Regions from separate parts of the Pseudoalteromonas sp. KS88 genome, predicted to be linked through region 3. Evidence: predicted binding sites of a transcription regulator. Region 3 holds the regulator's gene; each other region holds the start of a gene.

Evidence for each region. Region 3 encodes LexA, which represses DNA repair genes until DNA is damaged. Its sites were predicted from a motif close to TACTGTATNNNNATACAGTA; they were not measured.
Region 1: the regulator LexA is predicted to act here: its motif matches at 4,568-4,587, upstream of C7Y70_RS17300 (DNA topoisomerase III).
Region 2: the regulator LexA is predicted to act here: its motif matches at 3,825-3,844, upstream of C7Y70_RS10515 (YebG family protein).

What each region holds. Positions count from the first base shown of each region.
Region 1 covers NZ_PYHV01000028.1:354-8,701, forward strand. The annotation lists gene C7Y70_RS17290 (tetratricopeptide repeat protein) at 378-1,235, opposite strand; gene C7Y70_RS17295 (amidohydrolase) at 1,321-2,631, shown strand; gene C7Y70_RS17300 (DNA topoisomerase III) at 2,645-4,555, opposite strand; gene C7Y70_RS17305 (flagellar motor protein MotB) at 4,674-5,594, opposite strand; gene pomA (flagellar motor protein PomA) at 5,597-6,364, opposite strand; gene xseB (exodeoxyribonuclease VII small subunit) at 6,665-6,907, shown strand; gene ispA ((2E,6E)-farnesyl diphosphate synthase) at 6,911-7,798, shown strand; gene dxs (1-deoxy-D-xylulose-5-phosphate synthase) at 7,902-8,348, shown strand, end outside.
Region 2 covers NZ_PYHV01000016.1:104,408-112,755, forward strand. The annotation lists gene C7Y70_RS10500 (VacJ family lipoprotein) at 1-268, shown strand, start outside; gene C7Y70_RS10505 (HDOD domain-containing protein) at 321-1,547, opposite strand; gene putP (sodium/proline symporter PutP) at 1,913-3,391, shown strand; gene C7Y70_RS10515 (YebG family protein) at 3,454-3,774, opposite strand; gene C7Y70_RS10520 (helix-hairpin-helix domain-containing protein) at 4,038-4,334, shown strand; gene C7Y70_RS10525 (DUF6170 family protein) at 4,383-4,694, opposite strand; gene dsbB (disulfide bond formation protein DsbB) at 4,694-5,206, opposite strand; gene C7Y70_RS20510 (hypothetical protein) at 5,485-5,649, opposite strand; gene fadR (fatty acid metabolism transcriptional regulator FadR) at 5,842-6,555, shown strand; gene C7Y70_RS10540 (peroxiredoxin C) at 6,797-7,402, shown strand; gene C7Y70_RS10545 (TonB-dependent receptor) at 7,467-8,348, opposite strand, start outside.
Region 3 covers NZ_PYHV01000020.1:62,281-70,628, reverse strand. The annotation lists gene C7Y70_RS14250 (hypothetical protein) at 1-235, opposite strand, end outside; gene C7Y70_RS14245 (hypothetical protein) at 425-805, shown strand; gene C7Y70_RS14240 (PaaI family thioesterase) at 802-1,245, opposite strand; gene C7Y70_RS14235 (hypothetical protein) at 1,359-2,129, shown strand; gene lexA (transcriptional repressor LexA) at 2,224-2,841, shown strand; gene coxB (cytochrome c oxidase subunit II) at 3,310-4,455, shown strand; gene ctaD (cytochrome c oxidase subunit I) at 4,452-6,053, shown strand; gene C7Y70_RS14215 (cytochrome c oxidase assembly protein) at 6,053-6,580, shown strand; gene C7Y70_RS14210 (cytochrome c oxidase subunit 3) at 6,592-7,467, shown strand; gene C7Y70_RS20800 (DUF2909 family protein) at 7,367-7,729, opposite strand; gene C7Y70_RS14200 (SURF1 family protein) at 7,683-8,348, shown strand, end outside.

The sequences.
Region 1 (8,348 bases), on a different contig from region 3:
CTGCGCATGTTACGCTTTCCTATTTTTTTGTCAACACTTAATTTTAAACTTTCTTAAAAATCTAAACTTAAGTTTTACTCGACTTACTGATTAGCTGCTTGCCTCGCTAAGCGTTGCCTGCTCTGCCGTCTCAGTGGGGTCGCATTATAGGGAGATCCGAATTATACGCAAGCGTTTTTAATCAGAAACTTTAAAAAAGAGCCCGTTAGTTTAAAAAACAAACTAAAACATCTAAAAGACGCTATTTAGTGACTAAATTATCAGCAATTTCTCTCGAGAGGAATTTAAGTATTGTCTAATTTTTGTATTTATCAAGTTTTAGATATAAAAAAGCGCCATTAATTAACAGCGCTTGAGCTTATAATCTATAAAATTGATTAATACAGGATGCTGTAGAGCTTTCTTCTATATTTAGATGCTAAGCTATCGCCATCAGGTAATGATGCTATAACTTCAAGAAATGTTGACTTGGCATCTGCAAAGTTTAAATCTTTCTTTAAAATGCTAAACAATGTTTCTAATGCTTCTTCTTTTCGGCCTGCGGTATTAAGTGCAGCAGCTAACTCTAGCTTAATATCTAAATCATTCGGATATTGCTCTGCTTTTAACTGCAATGCTTTTATCTCTGGTGAATCTGTCGCTTCAAGAGCTTGTTCGCACTTAGCACGAATATTTGTGTAATACGCATCACGCTCACCTTCTTCAACTGTATCAAGCAGTGCTTGCGCATCATCTAATTTATGAATTTGAATACAAATATCTGCTAGCACTAATTTAATGCGTGCATTAGTGGTATCTAGTTCGTAAGCCTGCTTCGCATAATTAAATGCACTATTTAAGTCTTTTGCAACGAGAGCCTGTTTTGCTTGTTCTAATAACAACTCATGTTGTGCCGGTAAGTGCTTTGATAAAACATCTCTAACTTGTTGCTCTGTTTGCGCACCAGGCAACATATCTACCGGGGCCGAGTCTTTTAAAAACACTAGTGTTGGTAGTGTTTGCAAACCAATTTGCTGCGCTAGTTGCGCAGCCAACTGTTGCTCTACATCGCAATCAAGTGTCGCAACAAGTAAATGCTCAGGATATTCACTTGCAATTTTATCTAGGATAGCAGCTTGCGATTGACACTCAGGGCTTTGTGCAGAATAGAAACTAAGCAACACAAGTTTCTCTTGTGAGGTTTCACCTAATACTTGCTGAAGGTTTTGTGGATTAACATTTACCATATTATTCATTGCGATTAATTGCCATATCAGACTATTTAGGGTTTTATATGGTGTCGATAACAATAATTACAAGCCACCAGCCAAAAGGTCTTTTATGAAATTTCACAAAATATATGCAGCCTTACTTTTTATTAGCCCGCTCACCAGTGCCACAACCTTAGATCTCAATCTCGATAAAGCCATGCCTGCTATCGAAAAGTTGTATTTAGATTTACATCAATCTCCCGAACTTTCATATCGAGAACAAAAAACAGGTCAAAAAATTGCGCGGCAATTAAAGCAAATTGGATTCGAAGTTACTGATAATGTCGGTGGATTTGGTGTAGTTGGTCTTTATAAAAATGGTGATGGCCCAACAGTGATGATCCGCACTGATACCGATGGCCTTCCTATAACAGAACAAACGGGTAAGCCATATGCATCAAAAGTTACAGTGGTGAATGACGATGGCGCGAATGTGGGTGTTATGCATGGCTGTGGCCATGATATTCATATGAGTTCATTTATTGGCACAGCACAACAACTTGTTAAGCATAAAGATTCATGGCAAGGAACATTAATGATGGTCGCGCAACCCGCTGAAGAAGTCGGTGGCGGTGCAAAAGCAATGCTAAAAGAAGGTTTATTCTCTAAGTTCCCTACACCTGATCACGTGATAGCATTACATGTTAGCGCGAGTGTTCCCGCTGGTAAAGTGAGTATGAAAAACGAATACACGATGGCCAGTGTTGACTCTGTTGATATCACAGTAAAGGGTAAAGGCGGACACGGTGCTTACCCACACACAACTATTGACCCTGTTGTTATAGCATCACGGATTGTATTAGCACTGCAGACTATTACTAGCCGGGAACTTTCCCCGCTAGAGCCTTCAGTTATAACAGTTGGTTCTATTCATGGAGGTTCGAAGCACAATGTAATCTCTGACGCAGTAAAACTACAACTTACATTACGCAGTTATAATCCGGACGTACGTTTACAGCAAATTGCCGCTATTAAAAGAATTTCACAAGGAATTGCTTTAAGCGCAGGCTTGGACAAGTCGCTTATGCCAGAAGTATATGTACATGAAGATGAGTCAATTCCATCAACATATAATAACCCTGATCAAACAAATATTGTACGCAGTGCTATTAGCTCGGCCATTGGAAAAGATAACGTGCTAGAAACGCAAGCCGTTATGGCTGGCGAGGACTTTGGTTTATATGGCCGAACCGAACAAAACATTCCTATTACTTTATTTTGGCTTGGTGGTGTAGAGCAATCTCAATATAGTGCAGCACAGGAATCAGGGCAAACTCTACCGTCATTGCACTCGAGTAAATTCGCCCCAGATTACAAAGTCGCCTTACCCACAGGTATTAAAGCGATGAGTAATGCAGCCGTTGCGCTGTTTAATAACTAAATCGACTTTGTAACTAGGCCGACTTTGCTTTTGGTTTAGCCTTTCTTTTAAAACGTCGCTTTTGCGGCGTTTTTGGTAATTGCGCAAAAACTTGGCTATTACATTGCCCTGCTAGTCCAATGAAATGTGATAAATCGTTTAATAACGGAGTTAAAAACTGTTGGTAGCTCATACGCTGCTCTGCAACATCCCCTAATGAGGCTTCCCATTTTGCCGTTAAATCTGGGCTTGCTAAACCTTCAGGTAATACTCCTATAAGTGCTTTTCCTGTTTCAGTGGCTAAAATGGTTTTACCTTGGCGTTGTAAAAATCGGCGCTTGAATAATAACTCTAAAATACCTGCACGCGTTGCTTCTGTGCCTAAGCCATCAGTATCTTTGAGAATTCTTTTAATATCTGGGTTTTTCACATAACGACTTATTCCCGTCATGGCACTCAATAAGGTTGCATCCGTAAAATGTGCAGGCGGAGTCGTCATTTTATCAACCACTTCGCCATGGGAACACTCAAGCACTTGCCCCTTAACTAACGGCGGTAAAGTTTGCTGATCTTTTAGCTCTGATTTACCCATTAGTACTTTAAAACCTAAGCTGATCTCTTGTTTTGCATTCGCTTTAAATAAACCACCAGCAATGGTTACCTCAACCTTTGTTTCATTAAATATATAGTCAGGATAGAACTGAATGAGGTAATGCCGACATACTAGGCTATAGACCTTTGCTTCGTCTGAATTTAAGCTTACCGACTTTAATTGTTTAGCAGTAGGAATGATGGCGTGATGCGCAGCTACCTTTGCATCATTAAAGCATTTACTACGCTTACTGGTATCGGCCTGACTACAGTGAATTGCACTTTGCCCCCCATTGCTAGCAATCGCTTTTACAATGCTTGCAGCTTCCCGGTGGTGATCTTTTGGTAGATAACGATTATCTGAGCGCGGATATGTGATGAGCTTATGGCGTTCATACAAAGTTTGGCAAATATCTAACACTTTTTGAGCTGGCATCGTAAACGCTTTCGCTGCATCTATTTGCAGGGCTGATAAATTATACGGTAAAGGGGCTTGCTGTTTTTTCTGCTTTTGCTCAAGTGCCGTAACTTCGCCTTTTTGTCCTGCTATTCTTGATACGACATTCTCTGCAAGACCTCGATGTAGTACTCGCCCTTCTTCATCTTGATAAGGCTCGCACGCTTTGCTTGGTTGCCACTTAGCGGTGAAACTTTGTTGCTCCTCCGTATTTAAATGAGCAAACACTTCATAAAATGGTTTTGCTACAAAATTAGTAATTTCATTATCACGATTTACCACTAACCCTAAAATAGGTGTTTGTACGCGCCCAACAGAAAGCACATTACCAAACCCTGCTTTTTGCCCAGCTAAGGTATATGCACGGGTTAAGTTCATACCAAATAACCAATCGGCGCGAGAGCGCGCCAGTGCAGAAACACTCAATGGAATAAAGTCACGATTACTGCGAATACTTGCCAACGCTTTCTTTACTGCACTAATATTTAAATCGCTGATCAATAAACGTTGAATTTGTTGTTTTTTGGCTTGGCTAAGTTTTACTTGCTCAATCACCTCATCAACAAGTAACTGCCCTTCTCTATCGGGATCACCAGCATGAATTAATTGATCAGCTTGTTTGATTAACTTTTTAAGTATCGTAAGTTGTTTGCGGGTTTTTGGTTTAGCTTTTAATTGCCATTGATCAGGCACTATGGGTAAATCATCAAAGCGCCATTTTTTATACTGCTCGTTATAGTCGTCAGGTTCAGCTTGTTCGAGCAAATGACCAATGCACCACGAAACGCAATCACCATTTGCTACCTCAATGTAACCATCATGCTTTTTATGGGGTTTAGGAAGTGCATCAGCGATAGCACGACCCAATGATGGTTTTTCTGCGATATACAGTTTCACAACGAGCTCCAACACTGTTCATATAAACAGTACTTTAGCACACTATATTATCGATTACATAAATTTAAGCACAACAAAACCTTTCACACTTAAAATTTATACCATTCGACTCAATCCATTACCTTACTTCTATAGGATCAGACTCTTTTGCCTTGCCTTGCATAATTGAAATTTCAACGCGTCTGTTTCTGCGTCTGTCGGTATCTGTTTCATTAGGAACCAATGGACGTGTTTCAGCATGACCAACAACGACCATCCTGGTTTTATCAAAACCCTGAGCTTTTTGCATTTCTGTTGCAACTGCAACAGCACGCTTAGATGACAGATCCCAGTTATTTGTATACAGCTCATTTGACACCTGGAAGTCATCGGTATGGCCTGAAACCGTAATTTCACCCGGTACGTCTTTTAATAAAGTCGCTATATCTTGAATAATAGGTTTAAAACGGGGCTGTAAAAATGCACTGCCTGATGGGAACGAACCATTCTCTCGGATACGAATAATTATTTGTTGCCCTAATGACTCTAGCTCAACTGCGCCATCCATAATTTGTTGCTCTAACTGTTGCGCAATCTTCTTAACGAGCTCATTAACTTGCTCTTGATCTGCAGACGATGTGGATTGTTCAGAAGCTTGTTGTTGAGCGGTGCTTTGCGACTCACCACCACGTTTATTACCACGTTGTTCTTGACGCCCCCCGGCCGAGCTTTCATCTCCTGCTTGAAACTCAAGCATTTGTTGAGTCATCTCAACGGTTTGCTGTTGAATGGTTTCAATGGGCGTGGGTTCAGGTTTACCTGGGGTAAATTCCATCGCTATGACAGAGGTTCCTTTTGGTATATCTTTTACCTCAATCTTATTTTGCACACCAAAAGCAAATTTCATTGAGCCCGCAATCTGTTTAAATTTAAGCACATCCATTTCTGAAAATGCGAGCAAGAGTACAAAAAAGCACATTAACAATGACATTAAATCAGCGAAGGTCCCCATCCAAGCTGGCAATCCTGGGGGGGGACATTTGCACTCTTCATCAGACATGCTTACTCCTCAGTGTCCACATTACGCTTAGATTCAGCGAGGTAATTCTTTAAAATCCCTTCAATAACTTTTGGATTTTGGCCATCTTGGATACCTAAAACAGCATCCAAAATCAAACGTTGGTTCATTGCCTCTTCTTCTTTACGAAGCTCTAATTTAACCTGAATAGGGATCGCGATAACGTTTGCTAAAAAGGCACCATATAAGGTAGTTAATAACGCAACCGCCATTGCTGGGCCGATTGCTTTTGGATCATCCATGTTTGATAACATTGCAACCAAACCAATCAACGTACCGATCATGCCCATAGCAGGTGCGATATCAGCAAGCGCTTTAAATAGCCCTGCCCCTGATTCATGACGTGTAGAAGTAAGCGAGATGTCTTTTTGGAGCGTTGCGCGAACAACATCAGCATCATGTCCGTCCACGAGCATATCAACGCCTTTTCGCATAAAGCCGTTGGGAATTTCGGCCTCTTCGAGAGCCAAGAATCCTCCTTTACGAGCAGAATCAGCAAGCTCAACGGCCTTTTCAATCAGCTCTTCAGGCGATTCAATTTTAAACATAAATGCTTTAGCGCATACTTTACCAATACCTAAGAATTGGCCCATGGTGTAGTTGGATAGAACGATAAATATCGAGCCACCAAATACGATGACAACTGATGGCGTGTTGTAAAACATAGCCACTTCACCGTTACTACTTTGCACCATCGACATTACGATTAAGCCAATTGCCCCAAGAATACCTATAATGGTTGCTAAATCCACTTACCCCTCCAGAGGAATTGATACTTTGCTACTTTTAATAACAAACTTTTATTATTAACTGCTTATCGGCAATAGATTGAATTACTTAAATCATTTACGTGAATAAATGAGAATGACGTTGCCTTCTATACTGTTATTTTAATCTAACCACCTTAAGCTGCAAGGTTTAAGCATAGGCTCAGTCAAAATAAAAAAACAAATAACGCGTAAATAAATAAAAAAAATGCATCAGTCTTTGACCTAGTTTAGCATTCCCCCTAAAATTGGCCTCAATTTCATATCATCTAAGTTGAATCCACGATGGCGACTAAAAAACCTGAAAATTTGAGCTTTGAGCAAGCACTTGAAGAATTAACTGTAATCGTCACCGACATGGAACAAGGTGATTTATCTCTTGAGCAGTCTTTAAAGCAGTTCGAACGCGGCATTGCGCTAGCCAATGCATCTTCAAGTAAATTACAACAAGCAGAACAAAAAGTGGCAATTTTGATGGGCAATGACCCTCAGTCACCACTTACTGACTTTAAAAACGACTTGGATTAATCGGTGCATATTTTAGAGCAAATAAAAGTTGCACAACATGACGTTGAAGCCAAACTAGATAACTACTTTTCACTACCGCTTGATACTGAAGATAATATTAAAAAAGCAACACATTATGGGGTATTGAATGGCGGTAAGCGTATACGCCCCTTTCTGGTTTATGAAACGGGTAAAATGTTGGGCGCAGAAAAAAAAGATTTAGATGTGCTTGCTGCGGCAATAGAGTGTATACACAGCTATTCATTAGTGCATGACGATTTACCTGCGATGGATGATGACGATTTACGCCGAGGCCGGCCGACATGCCATATTGTGTACGGTGAAGCTCATGCAATTTTAGCTGGTGATGCACTGCAAACATTGGCCTTTGATTTAATCGCTAACCATACGTTTAACATACCAGCTTCTCAACAGCTTAAAATGATTGCTGCATTAAGCAAGGCGTCAGGTATTGAGGGTATGGTGGGAGGACAGGCGCTCGATATTGCTGCGACTGATGAAGCTATTTCATTACCAGCACTCGAACGCATTCATAAGCTTAAAACCGGTGCTTTGCTCAATTGCGCAATTACACTAGGGGCATTGTGTGCACCTAACACCAGTGACTATACGTTTTCACAGTTAAAAATTTTTGGTGAATCTATTGGCTTGGCATTTCAGGTACAGGACGATATTCTTGATGTAGAAGGCGATACCTTTATCCTTGGTAAGCCTCAAGGGTCAGATATAGCGGCGAATAAAGCCACATACCCTGCACTTCTTGGTCTTGATGGTGCAAAAGAGAAAGCTCAGTTGTTATTAGCAGATGCCCTTAATGCATTATCGAATATCGATGCCAATACTGAATCTCTTGCGCGCTTAGCAGCGTATATTGTTGAACGTGACCATTAATAAAACACAATGGCAAACGAATAAAGACATACAAAATAACTAAAAAATCAGAGCAACAATACGCTATAATAATCTCTGGTTAGCGAAGGATGTATTAAAAATCATGACACTTGATAGTAACAAGTATCCATTATTAGGTTTGGTTGAAGAGCCAGCCCAGCTGCGCGATCTAGCGCAAGAAAAACTGCCCGCATTTAGTGATGAGCTTAGAGATTATTTGCTTAATTCAGTTTCCCAAAGCAGTGGTCATCTGGCCTCTGGTCTAGGCACCGTTGAACTCACTGTTGCGTTGCATTATGTATATAATACACCAGAAGACCGCCTCGTTTGGGATGTAGGTCATCAAGCCTACCCTCATAAAATCCTAACGGGTCGTCGCGACCAAATGCATACAATTCGCCAAAAAGATGGCCTGCACCCTTTCCCTTATCGTGATGAAAGTGCTTACGATACATTTAGTGTTGGTCATTCAAGCACATCTATTTCAGCTGCCCTAGGTATGTCAATTGCCGCACAAAAAGAAGGCAAAAGCCGTAAAACAGTAGCTGTA
Region 2 (8,348 bases), on a different contig from region 3:
TAACCTAGCTGGTGATGTTGTTGATAATTTTGTTCTACCTGAGATCACTTTAACGACGCCACAAACGGTGTTGGTTTTTGCACTTAAAGCGGTTGAGGCAAGGGCTTCGCTTATTGCTCAAGAGAGTCTACTTAATGAGTCACTCGACCCTTATATATTTATGAAAGATATTTACTTTCAACGTCAATTGTATGAACTACATGACGGTAATCCGCCAATTGAAAAAGAACCAGAAGACTTTGATGAGGATTTCTTAGAAAGCCTTTAATTATAAAAGTGCTGGTTCAAACCAGCACTTTTATTACTTTTAAAGCTAGGTTTTATTCATCACCCAATACTTTCATTTGCGTGTTTGCCCATGAAAGTGCCTCATGATAAAAATCAGGTACCTTATCAGCTGCTAAAGCCAATTCATCTATAATAGTATTTGCGCTTTGCCAATCGGCTTGTTCGTATAACTTTACCAACTCCAAATATTGTGCAAGCAAACCTTTATTTTCAACAAGTGCGTCTTTGATATCATTCGACAAGGGGAGCTTTTTCATAACGCTTTGCATACTTTCGTCTAAAATAGCATCCATAAGTGACATCATCCCCGTTAGAAAAGCCATGCCAGTATCTTTAACTTTATTGTGCTCAATTGCCAATAACTCAGTGAAGCGAGCGCGAGTGAGTGATAATCGAATGAGTTCGGCAGGCTTATTTGCGGCTACTTGAGCTGCAAATAATAACGACAGAAACTTTTTAATTTCCTGCACACCAAGCACAATAAGCGCTTGCTTAATAGTGCTTATTTCAGCGCGTCGCTTAAATGCTGCAGAATTACTGTAACGTAATAGCTTGTAAGAAAGTGTGACATCCCGCTCAAATACATCAGTTATTTTCTTTAGGTTTATGTCTATTGACGACGTTTCATAAAGCAGTTCAGCTAGCGCGATTTGTGAAGGCGGGAGTGATTTGCTTTGTACCATTTCTGGCTTTGAAAAAAAGAAGCCTTGAAAATAGCTAAATCCAAGGTCTAAAGCGAGTTGATATTTTTCATGAGTCTCTACTTTTTCTGCAAGCAGTTTAATTTGTGGGAAAGGTTTAATTTCTTCTATTATTTGCTTTATTTGATCAAGTTCGCAGCTTAAAAAGTCAATTTTAATAATATCAATGTATGGGTAAAAGTGGCGCCATACTGGCTGGTGAATATAGTCATCTAAAGCCAGTGTGTAGCCTTTCTCTTTTAAATCTTTAACTATTGCTAGCAAGCGTTTACCAGGTTGTATAGTTTCCAGTATTTCTACAACTATTTGATCTTTAGCTAGTAATGTTGGGTATCCTTTTTGTAAGGTATCTAGTGTGAAGTTAATGTAAGCAGGTTTGTCGTCTGTTAAATCTTCTAAACCAAAGTTAAATTGACTGCCCTCAATGAGTCTTGAGGTGGCTTCATCACCATCGATGTTTGGAAAAACATTATCAACGCCATCACGGAAAAGCAGCTCATAACCTATGAGTTCTTTATCGCGATCTAAAATTGGTTGGCGCGCAGCGTAAAAGTACATAAACAACAAATCCGATTAAGTTAAACAATAGCATTGGCAATATAAGATAAATAATGAAAAATAGCATTAACAATATTTTAAATGATAGTACTAAAGCATTGAATTTTTGAAAATATATTTATTTAATCCTAAGGCATATAATAGTTTATTGCCATCTATCTGAACAAAAACTGTTTGGAGTATGAAAATAGGTTTTACCTCAGTCACTTATTCGACAAAAGCTGGAGGTAGAGTTATTTACCCTAGCCATGGTATAGTCATCATCTAAATTGGCTTTTAGACCAATAATGTCTTTTCTATACATCTAAGCTAGAGTCATTATTAGGATTAAAAGCCAGATAAAAACTTCACAAATGGAGGCAAATTTGGAAACAGGAATGATTATTTCTTTAGCTGCATACTTTATTGTTATGCTCGGGATTGGCCTATATGCATATAAACACTCTACTAGTGATGTTTCGGGGTATATGCTAGGAGGGCGCAGTTTGTCACCTTCTGTAGCTGCATTATCAGCGGGTGCATCCGATATGAGTGGCTGGATTTTAATGGGACTGCCTGGTGCTATGTTTGTAACTGGCTTTAGCAGCACCTGGATTGCAATTGGTTTGGTGTTAGGGGCATGGTTAAACTATTTATTAGTTGCTCCACGGTTACGAGTCTATACAGAAAAAGCAAACGACTCTATTACTATTCCTGATTACTTTTCTAACCGCTTTACTGATAAATCTAACTTATTACGCGTCGTGTCCGCTGTGGTAATTATTGTGTTTTTTACACTTTATACATCGTCAGGTGTTGTTGCAGGTGGCAAGTTATTTGAAAGCTCGTTTGGCCTATCCTATGAAATGGGTTTATATATCACCACAGGTGTAGTAGTACTTTATACTTTGTTTGGCGGTTTCTTAGCGGTGAGTCTTACTGATTTCGTGCAAGGTTGTATTATGTTTGTTGCGTTAATACTCGTACCAACAGTTGCATATTCTTTGCTAGAACAGCCGCTAGAGTCAACGCTTAATAGTGTAAACCCACAGATGCTTAACTGGATTGGTGCAGGTTCGGCGCTGGGCATTATATCTGCTATGGCTTGGGGTTTAGGTTATTTTGGTCAACCACATATTATTGTTCGCTTTATGTCTGTTCGCAGTGTTAAAGATATGCCCACTGCACGTCGCATAGGCATGACTTGGATGATTACAGCAGCAATTGGTGCGGTAGGTACTGGTTTATTCGGGGCTGCTTATACCTATGAAAATAACATTGTTGTTGAAGACCCTGAAACTATATTCTTAATACTCTCAGAGCTTTTATTTCACCCATTAATTGCAGGCTTTTTATTAGCAGCTATTTTGGCGGCCATAATGAGTACTATCTCGTCGCAACTGCTCGTTAGTTCCAGTTCGTTAACAGAAGACTTCTACAAAACATTTTTAAGAAAAGAAGCGAGTGATACTGAGTTAGTTACCGTTGGGCGTATCAGCGTTGCTGCAGTTGCAATGTGCGCTATATACTTAGCCTATGACCGTGATAGCTCAATTTTAGATCTGGTGAGTAACGCATGGGCTGGTTTTGGTGCAGCTTTTGGTCCTTTGGTTTTATTTAGCCTTTATTGGAAGCGAATGAACTTTGCTGGTGCTTTAGCGGGTATGGTTGTTGGTGCTGTAACAGTGCTTATTTGGATTTATGCCCCAATCACGGTTGGTGGTGAAAAGTTAAGTAGTATTGTTTACGAAATCATCCCGGGCTTTATCTTATCAAGTATTGCCATTATTGCTGTTAGTTTAACAACACCAGCACCAAGCAATGAAATTACTGATTTGTTTGATGAGGTTGAAAAGTCATTGTAACGAGATGAAATTCAATCAATAAAAAAGGAGCTTAAAAGCTCCTTTTTTATTGTATATTTGGTTTAACTGGCTGCTTTTTCAGATGGACTCTTTAAGTCAGTAACTTTATCAGTGTCTTTCTTTGTTTTAGCTTGAGCAGGCTTACTTACTACATCTTTTGCGCCTTTAAGCACATTAATGAAGCCATCTTTGCTTTTAGCCATTTCTAAAGCAAGAGATTCAATTTGCTGTTCGCTTAAAGGAACGTCTACCTTTTCTAGCATAACCTCTAATGACTCTGCTATATCGAGCATTTTGTCATACGCATCAGCTTCTTTTTTAGTAGTAAACGTCATACGCTCAACTCCGCTTCTTTCTACAACATATTTAACAACAACAGCCATGATCTCTCCTGCTAACGTACTTTTGTGTAATATTACACACTGAATTAGGTTACTGTTTTTATGTACAGTAATTGTTTGTGTGCATTTTTGCAAGTTAACATTTTAATTTTTTTATTATCGGTACATTTGACAAATTCATGACAGTTTACTTTATTTAATAGGTCCTACCTTTATCTTACTTAAAGAGCTGAGATTAGTTAAAAGGGAGGTCAATATTGTTTACTATTAATTTAGTCCAAGTATGGACAGCATGGAGGATAAACATGAAGTTTTTAAGTTTAATAGTTATTTTACTTGGCTTAGCGATAGCCAACCCTAGTTACGCAGTTGATACTAAATCAGCAACAGCAAGTGAATTAAGCAAAGCTGCAATGATCAATATAAATAAAGCAAATATTGATCAATTGATTACCTTACCCGGTATTGGTAAATCTAAGGCGCAGGCAATAGTTGATTATAGAGAGAATCAAGGAGCGTTCAAATCAGTAACCGAATTGACTCAGGTTAAAGGGATTGGAAATAAATTATTGGCAAAATTAGAAGGAAAGATTGTGTTATAGCAACGAGTTTCATAAATCACTTTGAATGAAACTCTTGCTGAAGGCGAGTTAATTCTCGCCTTTTAAACTGTTATGTTGTTTTAGAGCTTCAGATAAGTAAGTTTTTGCAAATGCAATCTCAACAGGAGTCGTTAGTAAGGGATAGCTAAGCCCTGCTAAAAGTAATCCTACGAGCATTAGCCAGCCTTCAATATACACAAGAGATGCAAAAACAGGTGTTAAAAGTAGCAGTTTTACAATGCGTAAATTGATTTTTTGTATCGGTGAGAGCATTGATAACGCGATTGCTATTACCTCTTGCCGCTCACGTACTTTAAGATGATTAAGCTGCTTAATTTGACTAGAAAAAAATGCAATCATCATAAACTCTTTTTGATCAACAATCGGCTAAATATAACAGCGAAAAACACCACAGTAAATGCAGCGAAGATCACTTCCATCCATGCCGGCATACTTAGTCCTAAAAATTGCCAATCAATATTGCCACAGTCACCAGTTGCTGCAAAAAAGTGTGGTATCCACTCATGCAATGGAAGCGGGAAGTTAGGTTCAAACTCACAGCTAAACGCAAACGGGTCAGTGGTTGTTTGCATATCAATATGTTCACGGGCTAATAAAAATCCCCATATACTTGCAACAGCCCAAGTTGAAAGAGCAGTAACACGTATAATCATATTATTAGGGTTAATAGCCCCAATGACCCCAGCGATTAATAACCCGAGCATAGCTGTTCGTTGATATATACACATAATGCATGGCTCTAAGCCCATCTGATATTGAAAAAATAAAGCGGTCACTTCAAATGTGAATGCTATTAATGCCAATAAAACCCAAGGAGTGCGTTTTTGCGCTAAGTTTGCTAACCAATTCATCGTGTTTCCAATTTAAATCTTTGTCTCAGATTATGACCCAGTATTCAATCAAGGTGCAAGTGTAAACCTGAAGGGAGTAATTAAATAACCGAATTTTGGTAAAGGGATGTGCTAAATAACCAGAACTCTGGATAATAAATCTGTCTCCATCTGAGCGGTTGTAGACATTTAAACACTGCTTTTATTATCTAAATTCAGGGTAAAAATTGCATTATTTTGATTAGGCTGACAAGTCAGTACATAGTCATCAATAGCATCGTTATCAATATCTAAGTCTACTAAAGTAGTCTGTTTAAGCCTACCGCACGCGCAACTGAATAGGTGCCTGTTTGCTCATTAAATGTAGAACTAACATAATGTTCATTATTGTCTTCTACTTCAAGGCAGGCAGTGACTAGGAAACTAGCGGAAATTGCAAGTGCGATCGATGTATGTTTAAACATATAAACTCCGTTTATTATTTTATTTTCCCCAATTAGGGGGCGTTGAGTCTACATTCCTCTTAGCATTATTATATTCAAAATCTAAAAAAATAGCGCAGGGGAATTACTTTGCTTGTTAGTTTTTAATCATCTGGTACAATCAGTCAGTTAATCTTGAAAGTGAAGTAATGTGATAACTCGAGTGGGAATTGAATGAGAATTTTTAAAGCAAAAAGCCCAGCTGGCTTTGCAGAAGAGTACATTGTTGAATCAATTTGGAATGGCGATTTTCCGCCTGGTTCTATTCTTCCTGCTGAACGCGAATTATCAGAATTAATCGGTGTAACGCGCACGACCTTACGTGAAGTTCTTCAACGTCTAGCCCGTGACGGTTGGCTGACAATACAGCACGGCAAACCTACTCGTGTAAATAATTTTTGGGAAACCTCTGGTTTAAATATTCTTGAAACACTCGCGCGTCTTGATGAAGACAAGATGCCAGAGCTTACTGATCAACTGCTTTCTGCGCGCACCAATATTAGCGCAATTTATACGCGTGCTGCGATTAAGTTAGCCCCAGAGCGTGTTATAGAGATTCTTTCACAAAGCGATGAACTTGAAGACAGCGCACAAGCGTTTGCAGATTACGATTATAAAGTCCATCACGAATTAGCTGTTGCGGGTAATAATCGCATATATGTACTTATTCTTAATGGGTTTAGAGGTTTTTACTCTAAAATAGGCTGTCATTATTTTTCAGATCCTGGTACCCGCCAACTAGCTCGCCAATTCTATAAAGATCTTACTAAGTTAGCACAAGAAGGTGAGCATGATGGCGCTATCTTTATGATGCGTAAATATGGTCATCAAACGGGTGAAATTTGGCAAAAGATCCGTGGCGATATGCCTGAAGATATAATGGATTAGAGATTTTCTACTTATTAAAAACCTGCTTTGCAGGTTTTTTTATGTCAATGAATACATAAATACTGTCTTCTATAAATCCGATTGAATAAATCGAAAAATCCGATTATCTATTTAAACTGATTATCTCTAAACTATTTTGACAATTATGCATGCTAGCCCTTGGTATTTATTTTTTAGATCCCATATTAAAGCAAGCGTTGCGTAAGCAATTAGAAATAAACTCAAATATTTGGAGAATAAAATGGGTGTATTAGTAGGCCGCCAGGCACCAGACTTTACCGCTGCAGCAGTACTAGGTAACGGCGAGATCGTAGATAGCTACAATCTTCACGAAACAATCAAAGGTAAAAAAGCAGTTATCTTCTTTTACCCACTAGATTTCACTTTCGTATGTCCTTCTGAACTAATTGCTTTTGACAAGCGTTATGAAGAGTTCCAAAAGCGTGGCGTAGAAGTAATTGGTGTTTCAATTGATTCACAATTCTCGCACAACGCATGGCGTAAAACTGCTGTTGCAGATGGCGGTATCGGTGAAGTTAAATATGCACTAGTTGCAGACGTTAAGCACGAAATCTGTAAAGCATATGACGTTGAGCATCCAGAAGCTGGCGTTGCATTTCGTGGTTCATTCTTAATCGACGAAGAAGGTAACGTACGTCACCAAGTAGTTAACGATTTACCACTTGGCCGTAACATCGATGAAATGTTACGTATGGTTGATGCATTAGCATTCCACAGCGAGCACGGTGAAGTATGCCCTGCTGGTTGGACTGAAGGTAAAAAAGGGATGGATGCAAGCCCTGCAGGCGTTGCAAAGTTCCTTTCTGAAAACGAAGGCGACCTATAATTTAGGCCCTTGTTATAAGAATTAAAAAAACCCGCTTACTAGCGGGTTTTTTGTTGTGTTAATGTTAGAAAGCGAATGACACTTTAGTGTAAATATAACGTCCACGTGGGTTATGAACCCCAGATGCGTAGCCATATAAATCACTGTCGCCATCACCAATTGCAAAAGGAGGCTCTTCATCAAATAAATTATTGATACCAATAGAGACTTTTGTTGATTCTGTAATACGATAAGCTGTTTGTAAATCGACTAAGACTTGAGAGTCAACCATTCTTGATGTGTTGCTATCAAAATCTAATGTACCATCAAAATCAATATCAGGCGTATCCTCAAACTCACCAACATAACTGATGTTTACATTGGTATTAAATTCACCCATTTCCCAATTAGTAGAGAAAATCCAACGATGCTCCGGGTAACCGTATTCGCCAGTGTAATCTCGACCGTCTTTTTCGAATTTATCTTGATAAGCCCACTCTAAATTGAATTTAAGCAATCCTAAATCATCCAATGAGTGGTTATAGTTTGCAGAGAAGTCGATACCAGATACTTCTTGTGATGATACATTCTCAAACGTACTGTGGATCTTTTGAATAACGCCTAGTCGTTGTCCAGCTTGAGGTGATAAGCGGACACAAACAGAACTGTTTTGATTATCACATTCGGCATCGTAGATAGGACCAAATGCTTGCTCATCAATTTTGTTGTCTTGCGTTATGCTCCATACATCAATACTTAATCCAATTTCGGCTGTCGGTGCCCAAATAAACCCGACATTCCATGACTCAGACTCTTCAGCTTGTAAATCAGGGTTACCAGCAAATTGAATATTATAATCCAGTACGCCACAATCTTCTCCAGAGTCCGCGCATCGGTACGAATCAACAAAGAACTGACTTTCTTCTGATGGTCCCAAGCCAATTTGGGCTAGTGATGGAGCTCTAAA
Region 3 (8,348 bases):
TAATCTGTTTAGGCTGTTTGACTTGAGCAACTATTTTGTCGAGCGATGCTGGGTAATCTGCCTGAGTAAATGAATTATCGATAGCTCGAGTTGCCAAATGCTTACCATGAACTTTTTCAAGCGGAATAGCGCTCATGACTAAACCACCTAATAGCCATGCAAAAATTTGCAAAGCAAGAATGTATCCAAGCCATTTATGACATTTACGAGCGTGCTTAAAAATACGTTTATTCATCAAGAACTCATTTGTTATTATTTTTTTGTGCAGTATTTTACAAAGTATACAGTGTTTGACCATGTGGCAAATTGTCGCAGTAGGGCTAGCTACGTAGGTGATGGTCTAATTTGCAAGGGATAGGGTTTGGTATAAACGCAAATTTAGGTTAAAGTTTGCGTTGTAATTAACGCGGGGTAAAACAATAGCATGTCGGAAATTCAATTTTTAAATGTAGATCTAGAGCTTGAGTCTAAACAAGATATTAGTGCACTAGTGGCAGACTTAAAAAAAATTGCCACAGTTTTACACTATGACAAAGATGAATATCGTCAATTAGCGCGTATTGAGGCGAATATTGAAGTGTCTACACCAGATAAAGCCATTAACCATATGTGTGAATTAATTGAATCCTGTTCACGTAATGCATTAAAACAATGGCTAGCGTGCTCTCGGCGCACGTTTGATATAGGCTTTGAATCAGGCACTTCACCAAAATGTTTTAATCAAGCGCTGCAAGCAGATACGCTGCTGCGAATATCTGCTATTGGTGCAGGCGTTGAGATAACGATTTATCCGATGGAAAGTTAATTTTTACGCTCAACCACTGCTGCGGTCATTCTTGATACGCAGCACAGCTCGCCTCGACTGTTTGTTATTTTAATTTCCCATACCGATGTCCGTTTGCCTATGTGTATAGGTTTTGCAACTGCTGTAAGCATGCCATTGCGCGATGCTTTTAAATGGTTTGCATTTATTTCTTGGCCAACACAGTAAAATTTTGTGAAATCTATAACAAAATTAGCAGCATAACTGGCAACTGTTTCTGCAAGCACAACATTTGCTCCGCCATGAACCATTCCAATGGGATTGTGGTGTCCAGGTATTGCAGGCATAGTTGCTACTAAATAGTCGTCGCCAATCTCAGTGATTTCTATACCCATTGTTTTCATTAACGTGCCTTGGCCATTAATGCCTTCATCAAGTTGTTTACACTGCGCTAGAGTGATTGGGTGATACCAAATAGCCATGGAATATCCTCAATTAAAAATTTAAAACCAGTCTACACTTTTGTACACTTTCCTACAGTTAAGATCATCTAAATAGCTAAAATATACCTAATGTTACATTTTAGGAACGCAAGATGAAAAAAGGAATAATGCTGTTAATTAGCTGTTTATCGTTATCCAGCTATGCAGATATTAATCATCAGGTTGATCTCGGGTTCACTGATTTAAGTGGCTTCGATAAAGCATTTTTAGGTGCGAGATACCGTTATTTTAGTGATGACTTAACCGCCTTATCTGGTCCTCAAGAGCTAAAAAGTCACTTGCACCGAGTGAACAATATTGCGTTAGGTGGCTTTGCGAATGACAACCTTTATTATATTACCAGTGATGCGACTTATTATTGGCAACATGGCTTAATTTTAGCGGCTGGCTTGCGGCATGTTGATGATGATGGCGGCCATTGGCAATCAGACAGCTCTTTAGTGACGGCCTCAATTGGAAACCAGGTAAATGATCAACTACAAATAGGCTTAACTGCTTTTTACAACTATTTTCAAGGGAGAGGCTATTATTTAAAAGACAATGTAACGTCGGTTGAATGGAGTTATGCGCCGTATGTGCGTTGGACCAGCTTAACGAATAATAAAGGCTGGGATCTACAAGCTAAGCAGTTAGTTGGGCGCTATCGGTATGTTCAAGGGCGGGTAGCGTATTATATAAATCAAGATTGGTCAGTTGCTTTGGTCGCTAATGTTCGTGACCATGGCAATAATACGGATAACTATGAGTTGCAAACACAGTACTGGTTTAATGAGCATATAGCGTTAAAGTTTGGTTTAGGCGCATCTTTTAAATCTGATGATGGTTTAAATAGCGCCACTTTATTGTTAAGTACTAGATGGTAAAAAAGAAGGGCTAAAGGTAACTAATTTAAAATTTGCGATTTTCAAATAACTGTATATACTCACAGTTAAATGTACTGTATGGAAAACCAGTTGTATGCGCCCATTAACGAATCGTCAAGCTCAAATTCTTGAATTAATCAAAGTGTTTATCAAAGATACTGGTATGCCGCCTACGCGTGCTGAGATTGCGCAAACTTTAGGTTTCAAAAGCGCAAACGCTGCTGAAGAGCATTTAAAAGCACTGGCTAAAAAAGGTGTTATTAAAATGAAGCCAGGTGCAAGCCGTGGTATTCAGCTGGTAGAAGAGGATGAACCCGAGCAACTTGGATTACCACTCATTGGCCGAGTCGCAGCTGGTGAACCAATACTTGCACAACAGCATGTTGAAAGCCATTGTCAGATTGACCCTTTAATGTTCAAGCCAGCCGCTGATTTTTTATTGCGTGTACAAGGTATGAGTATGAAAGACATTGGTATTATGGATGGTGATTTGCTTGCCGTACATAAAACGCAAGTGGCTGAAAACGGCCAAGTAGTTGTTGCGCGTGTTGATGAAGACGTGACTGTAAAACGGCTCGAAAAAGCCGGACGTAAAGTTTTATTGCACGCCGAAAACGAAGAGTTCTCTGCAATTGAGGTCGATCTTGAACATGAATCATTTAATATTGAAGGGCTGGCAGTTGGCGTGATTCGTAACGCTGATTGGATGTAAGAGCTGTTTTTACTACTCAAGCCAATGATAAACATTACGCTTGCCCAGATAGTTACTGCCTTATTAAGTTTTATGCTCAGTGCACCAAATAAGTGAAATTTGGTGCTTTTATTTTTTTTACAACTTTAGCTACTGTATCTTACACTTCTATGTAGCGTCTTATCCCTTATCATAGCTCGTTATCCGCTAGTTTTAAGCCCTTACACTATTTCCCAAAAACAAAATAACGCCCTGATTTAACATTGTTATTTTTGCACCAAAATAGAATTTTATTTACCTTAAAACTTGCTAATTGTTTATTTTTTAACTAATTGGTTAATACGCTGTGTTAATTAGTGATCTTTTTGCCCTATGGCGTCAAAAGACATAAATAGCATCAGTAACAATAAAAAATAACGAATTGGCGCGAATAAAGCAGTGCCGCCTCTTCGCTTTGCGTCTTGCAATAGCATCAAAAGGAGCTGTCACATGGGTAAATTGAGCTCTACCTTGTGGCTTATATTACTAATGCTTCCGCAGCAATTATTGGCAAACAGCCAATTTAATATGCGCGAAGGTGTAACCGATATAAGTAATAATGTTTATCAACTGCACATGACAATTTTTATAATATGTTGTGTGATTGGGGTGATTGTATTTGCCGTTATGTTTTGGGCATTAATACATCATCGTAAATCGAAAGGGGCGGTACCTGCCCAATTTCATGAAAGTACAAAAGTCGAAATACTTTGGACGGCAATTCCCTTTGTCATTCTTATAGCCATGGCAGTACCAGCTACTAAAACTTTAATCGCAATGGAGGATGCCAGCAAAGCTGACATCACTATCAAAGTGACGGGGTCGCAGTGGAAATGGCATTATGAATACATGGGAGAGGATGTTGATTTTTATTCTATTCTTTCAACACCAAGTGACCAAATTGCAAATCAAGCTGAAAAAACGGATACCTATCTACTTGAGGTTGATAAACCTTTAGTGCTACCAATTAACAAAAAAATTCGTTTTTTAATGACCTCTGATGACGTTATTCATTCATGGTGGGTGCCTGACTTTGCTGTTAAGAAGGATGCTAATCCAGGCTTTATCAATGAGACATGGACCCGAATTAATGAAGAGGGTATTTACCGAGGTCAATGCGCTGAACTTTGCGGCAAGGACCACGGTTTTATGCCCGTCGTAGTAGAGGCCAAGTCTGAGGCAGACTTTGATGTTTGGTTAGCCAACGCTAAGCAAGCTAAGCAACAAGCCGCAGCTGCTGATGCTGCACTATTAGACCAAACCCTACCAAAAGAAGAACTTATGGTACTTGGTGAGCAAGTATACATGGCCAGTTGTGCTGCCTGCCATCAACCCACAGGCATGGGGTTACCAGGTGTTTTCCCTGCTCTGAAAGGAAGCCCTATCGTATTGGGAGATATTAAAGATCACATCGATATTGTTGTACATGGTAGCCCAGGTACAGCTATGCAGGCGTTTGTAAAACAACTATCAATTAAACAGCTTGCCGCTGTTATTACCTATAAACGTAACGCATGGGGTAACAATACAGGTGAAGTAGTTCAGCCAAGTGATATTCAGGCATGGATTGATGAAACTGCGGAGGCTAAGCCATGAGTAGCATAACAGACGAGCATAACAACGACGCTGCGCATCACGATGCAGGACATCATCAGCCTGCAAAGGGCTTTAAACGTTGGTTGTTTACAACTAATCATAAAGACATTGGTAGTTTATATTTAATATTTTCACTCACCATGTTTTTAATTGGTGGTGCGATGGCCATGGTGATCCGCGCTGAATTATTTCAGCCTGGTTTACAGTTAGTCGACCCTCATTTTTTTAATCAAATGACCACAGTTCACGGTTTAATTATGGTGTTTGGTGCAGTAATGCCAGCATTTACTGGATTGGCAAACTGGATGGTGCCATTAATGATTGGCGCGCCGGACATGGCCCTACCTAGAATGAATAACTGGAGCTTTTGGATTTTACCTTTCGCGTTTTTGATTTTGTTAGCATCGTTGTTTATGCCAGGCGGTGGCCCTGCATTTGGGTGGACATTCTATGCGCCGCTTTCAACAACGTATAGCAATGATAATACCGCTCTATTTGTGTTTGCGGTGCATATAATGGGCATTAGCTCCATTATGGGTGCCATCAACGTGGTTGTCACTATCGTTAATATGCGCGCACCTGGCATGACGTGGATGAAGCTTCCGTTATTTGTTTGGACGTGGTTGATCACAGCGTTTTTATTGATTGCAGTAATGCCTGTGTTAGCCGGTGCGGTCACCATGGTGTTAACGGATAAATACTTCGCAACCAGCTTTTTTGATGCTGCTGGAGGGGGAGACCCGGTTATGTTCCAGCATATTTTCTGGTTCTTCGGCCACCCTGAAGTGTATATCATGATACTCCCTGCATTTGGCATTATTTCGACGATAGTTCCAACCTTTTCCCGTAAAAAACTCTTTGGCTACGCCTCTATGGTGTATGCAACTTCTTCGATTGCGCTGCTAAGCTTTATTGTTTGGGCACATCACATGTTTACCACAGGCATGCCCGTTGCAGCAGAGCTATTCTTTATGTATGCAACGATGTTGATATCGGTGCCTACTGGGGTAAAAGTGTTTAACTGGGTAGCCACTATGTGGCGAGGATCGATTAGTTTTGAAGTGCCCATGTTGTTCAGTATTGCGTTTATTGTGCTGTTCACTCTGGGTGGCTTCTCAGGCTTGATGTTAGCTATTACACCTGCTGATTTTCAGTATCACGACACGTATTTTGTGGTGGCACATTTTCATTATGTGTTAGTGACCGGAGCCGTATTCTCGATAATGGCGGGGGCATACTATTGGCTGCCAAAGTGGACGGGTAATATGTTTAATATCACCTTGGCAAAGTGGCACTTTTGGCTATCTTTGGTGAGTGTAAACGTGTTGTTCTTCCCAATGCATTTTGTGGGACTGGCTGGTATGCCAAGGCGGATCCCAGATTACGCGCTGCAATTTGCTGACTTTAACGCGATTATTAGTATTGGCGGCTTTGCCTTTGGCTTGTCACAGTTATTGTTTGTTGTTGTGGTTTATAAGTGTGCAAAAGGCGGTGACAAAGTGCCAGCAAAAGTGTGGGATGGCGCAGAGGGGTTAGAGTGGGAAGTCCCATCACCAGCGCCTTATCATACCTTTGATACGCCACCGGAGATTAAATAATGACGCATGCACCTTTGCTTAAACGGCTGGTATTAATATGCATAGGCATGTTTGCTTTCGCTTTTGCTTTGGTGCCTTTATATGATGTTTTTTGCGATATCACTGGCTTAAATGGTAAGCCCTCTCTAGAGCAAGCACAGCAAAGTAAAACCATTACGGATAACCGCGAAGTTGATGTGAGCTTTACAACACATGCTCAAAGTGGCGCGCCGTTTGAAGTGAAATCACATGAATACAGTGTGGTGGTAAAACCTGGTGCAATGCGAGAAGTATTATTTAAGGCAAAAAACCTCAGTAACCAAGACAAAGTTATGCAAGCAGTTCCCTCCGTATCACCGGGTAAAGCAGCTAAGTACCTACATAAAATGGCGTGTTTTTGTTTTGACCAACAGCCGCTAAAAGCGGGAGAAGAGGTTGAGTTTAAACTCCTTTTTTATGTCGATGCTGAGCTCCCAAGTGATGTTGAAGAGCTAACTTTATCATACACCGTGTTTGATATTAGTAGTCAATTTTTGGCTAGTAATTAGGAGCAAGTAAGATGAATCAAAACTACGAAAAATATTATGTGCCTGATCAAAGCCCTTGGCCAATTGTGGGTGCTGTCGCGATGTTTTTGATCGCTGTAGGTGCTGCGCTAACGGTCATGCAAGCGAGCGAAGAGGGCGGTAATGGACATTACATATTGTACGGTGGCATTGCTATTTTACTCTATATGTTATTCAGCTGGTTTAAAAATGTGATTGAAGAGTCGCATCAAGGCTTGTATTCAGCCCAAATGGATCGATCATTTCGTCAAGGGATGAGTTGGTTTATTTTCTCTGAAGTAATGTTTTTCATGGCTTTCTTTGGTGCATTATTTTATGCCCGAATGATATCTGTTCCTTGGTTAGGGGGCGCAGGTAACAATGCGATGACTAATGAGGTGCTATGGCCAACGTTTGAAGCTGTATGGCCATTAGTAACTACGCCAGCCGGTGATACAACACAAGCAATGGGGTGGCTTGGGCTACCTTTAATAAATACAGTAATATTGCTTATCTCATCTGTGACGCTGCATTTTGCCCATGTGGCAATGGAAAACAATAAACGAGGCCCGTTAAAAGTCTTTTTAGGCGCCACTATTTTATTAGGGGTTGTGTTTTTAGGCTTACAGGTTGAAGAGTATATCCATGCTTATCAAGATCTAGGATTAATCTTAGACTCAGGTGTTTATGGCAATACGTTCTTCTTGCTAACAGGGTTCCATGGCATGCATGTGACTTTGGGTACAATTATTTTATTAGTTGTATTCTTTAGAATTTTAAAAGGCCATTTTAGTCCCAAAAAGCATTTTGCTTTTCAAGCTGCTGCTTGGTACTGGCATTTTGTTGATGTGGTTTGGTTGTGTTTATTTGTGTTTGTATATGTGTTGTAGGGTTTGCATTTGGGTTGATAAAACCAAGTTTGAACGCGGCAATAACAACAACAAGTACAACAACTGAAAATAACACGCGACGGCCTAAATAATGAGACATAGGCCGTCCTTTATCACGACCAGAAACCATAATAAATAGCGCACGAAATAAGTTAAAAAGTATAAACAATAACAACAGTACAATAATAATTTTTATAATCACTGGGTTCACCTTTATGCAGTTAGTTTTATGGCGTAAACAAAAGCTTAGCTCAATTTTCATCGTTTGCGTGGTGTTAGTTGTGGTATTCGTTTGTTTGCGTTTGAGTTATTGGCAAATACAGCGTGCACAGGCAAAGTCGTTGCAACTTGCACATATTGATAGTGTGCAAGACCAAGGGGTTATGCAATGGTCTAACGTGCAAGCATTACCAGCTACCTGGAATAAAACTGGCATCAAAGTCACTCTTACAGGTCAAGTCGCAAGTCAGTATTATTGGTTGTTGGATAATCAAATATACCAAGGACAAGTGGGCTACGATGTGCTTACTTTATTTACACCCATAGACAGTAAAACCCCCATTGTCGTTAATTTGGGGTGGATAAAAGCGCCACTTACACGTCAACAGCTCCCATCCGTTAATCTGCCAAAGCAACCTATTGAAATGACAGTGCAATTAAAGCAAGGAAAACTATCAGGTTTTACTTTAGAAAATAGTGATGCAGTCCAGTCAGATGGTTGGCCTAAGCGAATTCAAAATATTGATTTAGACATTTTTTCTAAACAAACAGGAACGTTGATGGCTGATTTTATTGGTTATCGGCAAGGCGCAGGCGATGAGCTAGGTATACCGCATTACCAAGCTGTTGTAATGAGCCCGCAAAAACATTATGGCTATGCA